2 regions of the Actimicrobium sp. GrIS 1.19 genome follow, and region 1 is predicted to be linked to the other one. Evidence: predicted binding sites of a transcription regulator. Region 1 holds the regulator's gene; the other holds the start of a gene.
The links. Region 1 encodes HrcA, which represses chaperone genes, less so after heat shock. Its sites were predicted from a motif close to TTAGCACTCNNNNNNNNNGAGTGCTAA; they were not measured.
Positions count from the first base shown of each region.

Region 2: a site for HrcA is predicted at 1,436-1,462, ahead of rpoH (RNA polymerase sigma factor RpoH). Genes of this name have one in related genera too.

Region 1 covers NZ_JAXCHT010000011.1:64,159-66,557, reverse strand. The annotation lists gene RCH09_RS09870 (outer membrane protein assembly factor BamE) at 1-354, opposite strand, end outside; gene fur (ferric iron uptake transcriptional regulator) at 430-861, shown strand; gene hrcA (heat-inducible transcriptional repressor HrcA) at 862-1,884, opposite strand; gene RCH09_RS09855 (HAD family hydrolase) at 1,904-2,399, opposite strand, start outside.
Region 2 covers NZ_JAXCHT010000003.1:226,837-229,235, reverse strand. The annotation lists gene RCH09_RS04355 (SCO family protein) at 1-417, shown strand, start outside; gene rpoH (RNA polymerase sigma factor RpoH) at 466-1,362, opposite strand; gene RCH09_RS04345 (cell division protein FtsX) at 1,527-2,399, opposite strand, start outside.

The DNA of each region.
Region 1 (2,399 bases):
GGCATGAAAGATATCGGCCACCAGCGGCGTACCCAGGGCAAAGCGTACCTGATCGGTCGTCATGCCTTCCTTGAGCTGTCGCAGGTTTTCTTCGGAAATGAAATTGCCTTGTGCGATATCCACGCGATACGGCGAGACGATGCCGAGCACGCGGCGAATGCCGGTGCGCTCGGTGCGTTGCAGGCCGGCGTTGGCCGCTGCGGCACTGGCGCTCTGGGCCGCTTCTGAATTGGCTGCGGGCGGTTCGATCAACGGGTTCTTGGCGGCGCAACCGGCCAGCAAGGCGACGGCCACAACGGCACTGGCGCGCAGCCATGCGGCGGAGGTTTTTACAGGGAAGGACAGCATGGGCATGAGAGTCTCAATTGATTGAGCAAGGACGCTAAAACGCTATATCATAAAGCACATCTACTCTACCCGGCCCGGAACATGTCCAACAACCCTTCCGATCTGAAAGCCAGCGGGCTCAAGGCAACCCTTCCGCGCATCAAGATTCTCGATATTTTTCACAACAGCCAGGTGCGTCATCTCAGCGCGGAGGATGTCTACAAGGTGCTGCTGGCCGAGAACATGGACGTCGGGCTGGCCACGGTGTATCGGGTGCTGACCCAGTTCGAGCAGGCCGGACTGCTGCACCGCAATCATTTTGAAACCAGCAAGGCCGTGTTCGAACTCAACGAGGGCACCCACCACGATCATCTGGTGTGCCTCGATTGCGGTCTGGTCGAAGAATTCTTTGATGCCGAAATCGAGCATCGTCAGCAGAAGGTCGCGCTGGAACGCGGCTTCAACATTGCCGAGCATTCGCTGGCACTGTACGGTCACTGCACCAAGCAGGACTGCGTGCACCGCAACCGCTGATCAGGAATGACTCAGCGCATTCGACAGTAATTTCGCCGTGATATCGACAATCGGAATCACCCGCTCGTAGGCCATGCGGGTCGGTCCGATCACACCCAGCGTGCCGACCACGCGCCCGTTGATTTCATAGGGCGCGGTGACGATGCTCATCTGGTCGAGTGGCACCAGGCTCGATTCACCGCCGATAAAGATCTGCACGCCCGAAGCACGGTGCGACAAATCCAGCAATTGCATCAGGCTGGTTTTTTGTTCGAACAGTTCGAACAGCTTGCGCAGCGAGTTCATGTTCGACGACAGGTCGCTGACACTCAGCAAATTGCGCTCGCCCGAAATCACCACCTCGTCGCCCTGATCGGTCATGGCATCGCTGCCGACCTCGACGGCGGCATGCATCAGTGGCGTCATGTCGTCGCGCAGCTGGCGCAGCTCATCCTGCAAGCGATGGCGCACTTCGTTGAAACTCAGCCCGCCGTAATGCAGATTGATGAAGTTGGCGGCCTGCACCAGTTGCGCCGGGGTGTAGTCGACGTCGGTCAGCATCAGGCGGTTCTGCACGTCGCCGTTGGGCGCCACGATCACCAGCAGGATGCGCTTCTCGGACAGTCGCAGGAATTCGATTTGCTGAAACACGGATTCGCGCCGCGGCGTCAGCACCACGCCGGCAAATTGCGACAGCGACGACAGTACCTGGGCGGCATTGGCGATGACCTTCTGCGGCGAGTAGCTGTGAATGCGCGATTGCAGTTTCGACTCCAGCGCACTTTCATCGATCACATCCACCGTCAGCAAGGTGTCGACGAAGATACGGTAACCGCGCGGCGTCGGCACCCGGCCGGCCGAGGTGTGCGGGCTGGAGACAAAGCCCATTTCCTCGAGGTCGGCCATGATGTTGCGGATGGTCGCCGGCGACAGGTCGAGGCCCGACAGCTTGGCCAGCGCGCGCGAACCGACCGGCTGGCCGTCGGTGATATAGCGCTCGACGAGGGCTTTCAACAGGGTTTGGGCGCGGGTATCAAGTTGCATCTGGGTATTCTAGCGAGCGTCAGGTCAGGCGACCAGCTTTATCAGCCGGGTACATGGATGCCAGCAGCCATTCTTCGAGTTCGAGCAGGGTGGTGCAACTGGCGTCAGGCCGGACATGACCGGGCAGCGCGCGGTCAAACCGGTTCATCCAGACGGCGCGCAAGCCGGCCTTCTGCGCGCCTTCGATATCGAGCAGCGGATCATCGCCGACGTAGACGGCCTCGGCCGGACTGACGTCCAGCGCCGCGCAGGCGGCGCGAAAGATCGCCGCATCGGGCTTGGCGCTGCCAAACTCATGCGCAGCGATGGACACCTTGAAATGTTCTGCCAGACCAATCGCAACCAGATTGGCCGAGCCGTTCGAAATCGTGCCCAGCGCCACGTGACCGCCGAGCCGCCTCAGGCCCGGCAAGACATCGTCATACAACGTCACTTCACTGCGCGCGGTGTCGAACACCGCCATTGCCGCGTCGACATGGTGCAGCTCGACTCCGCTGGCCTGGAACGCCTCGCTC
Region 2 (2,399 bases), on a different contig from region 1:
AAGGCTGTGCTGGTATTTTTCGGCTACACGCAGTGCCCGGACGTGTGTCCGACGACATTGAGCGAGCTGGCTGCCGTGATGAAGGAACTCGGGCCGCAGGCCGATCAGGTGCAGGTATTGTTCGTCGCCATCGATCCTGAGCGCGATACGCCGGCGTTGCTCAAACAGTACGTGCCGTCGTTCGATCCGCGTTTTCTCGGCTTGGTCGGGGATGCCGCAGCCACCGAAAAAGTGGCGAAGGAATTCAAAGTGTTCTTCCAGAAGGTGCCGGGAAAGACCCCGCAGACCTACAGCATGGATCACACCGCGGGCAGCTATGTGTTCGACGCCAAAGGCAAGGTACGCCTGTTTGTGCGGCATGGGCAGGGGCCGGGGCCCATCGCGCATGACTTGAAGCTGTTACTCGACAAGGGATAAAAAAAGGGCGCTCGATAAACGGAGCGCCCTTTTTTGCAACCGGGGTCGTTACGCGAACGACACCAGTGCACCTTTCATCTTCTTCAACGCCACCGCCTCGATCTGGCGGATGCGCTCGGCCGACACGCCGTACTCCTTGGCCAGTTCATGCAGGGTCGCACCAGAGCCATCATCATTGGCCAGCCAGCGCGACTCCACGATATGGCGTGAACGTGCATCCAGTTTGCTCAAGGCCATTTCCAGCCCTTCGCTCTGCAAGCGATCATATTGCTGCGCTTCGAGGACGTTGGTCGGCTCGTTGCGGTCCGAAGACAGATACGCAATAGGTGCAAACTTGTCATCCTCGTCATCGGTCCGTGCCTCAAGGGCAATATCACGACCAGACAAGCGGGTTTCCATCTCGATGACTTCTTCGCGCTTGACTTTCAGGGTCTCGGCGAGCGCGTCGACCTGCGCCGGCGTCATCGAATCCAGCCCAACCTTGTGACTGCGCAAATTAAAGAACAATTTGCGCTGCGACTTGGTCGTTGCAACCTTCACCAGGCGCCAGTTTTTCAGGATGTACTCATGCATCTCGGCCTTGATCCAGTGCATCGCATACGAAACCAGACGCACGCCCTGATCCGGATCAAAGCGCTTGACGGCCTTCATCAGGCCAATATTGCCTTCCTGGATCAGATCCGCATGCGGCAAGCCATAGCCGAGGTAGCCGCGTGCAATCGACACGACCAGGCGCAGATGCGACAACACCAGTCCCTGTGCGGCGCTGAGGTCGTTATGTTCCTGCAGTCGGCGGGCCAGGGAGATTTCTTCCTCATGCGTGAGCATGGGCAGGCGATTGACCGCCGAAATATAGGAATCGATGTTGCCAAGGGTGCCGGTAAATCCAAGAACCATTGCATTGCCCGGTGCGACCAGGGCGGCTCCTGTAGCAGGTGCTTTCATTCTTTCTCCTTGATGTCTCATCAGGGGGACCGGTCGGAAAATGGATGCGACGAACCAGTCGTTGGGGCACATATTAGCACTCTCGCTAATTGAGTGCTAATCGCCTTTATTGTAGTTCCGTATAGCGCTTGGCTATGTACGTGAGCACACCCAAAAGGCCGATTTCACAGCTCTGGAGAGAATAATTGTCGCGTTACCGACAGCACCGCGCCGCTAAAGCCGAGGATTGCGCCCAGGCCAAGCAGCAGACCTGTGTCGACCAGTCCGAGTGGCCTTAGCGCGAATTCGGACGCATACAAATGCGCGAAGGCGGCCAGTGCCGTATTGAGCGGATGCAGCATCAATGCCACCATGCCTGCGGCCAGCGCAGCCGCACACAGCCCGAGCAACGCGCCCGAATAATAAAACGGACGATAAATGAACAGATCGGTCGCACCTACCAGGCGCGACACGGCGATTTCTTCGCGTTGCGTGAGCACTTGCAATCGGACGGTGTTGAACACGACGGTTACCACCACGACTCCCAGCGTGACCGCCAGGATCAGCAATGCCACATCCAGCAAATGCACCAGCGCTGCCAGGCGCTTGATCCAGATCGAGTCGATTTCGACGTGATCGACGCCGCCAAGATCACGCAAGCGCAGCGCAAGCGCGTCAACGCCGGCTGCCGACGCGGCATCTTCAAACGGCGGCAACTTGATCAGATAACCATCCGGCAACGGGTTGGTCTCCAGGATCGCCAGCGCTTCCGACAGCCCGGACTTCTGCTTGAGCAGCTCCAGCGCTTTTTCACGCGGCAGGAATTCGATTTTTGCAGGCCGCTTGCCGTCCTGCAAAACTCCCTTGATCTCCGACCTGAGTGCCAGCGCCTGTTCGCGCGGCGTCCCCATTTCCAGAAAGAGACTGATCTCCGGTTCGACGTCGAGCTGTCCGGACAGCGGTCGCAGGTTTTCGAGAATCGTCAGCCCGGTCAGGGGCAGTGCGAACGCGATCGCGATGACGACCGCGTTGAGCAGGAAGCTGCCGCGCGCATTGGC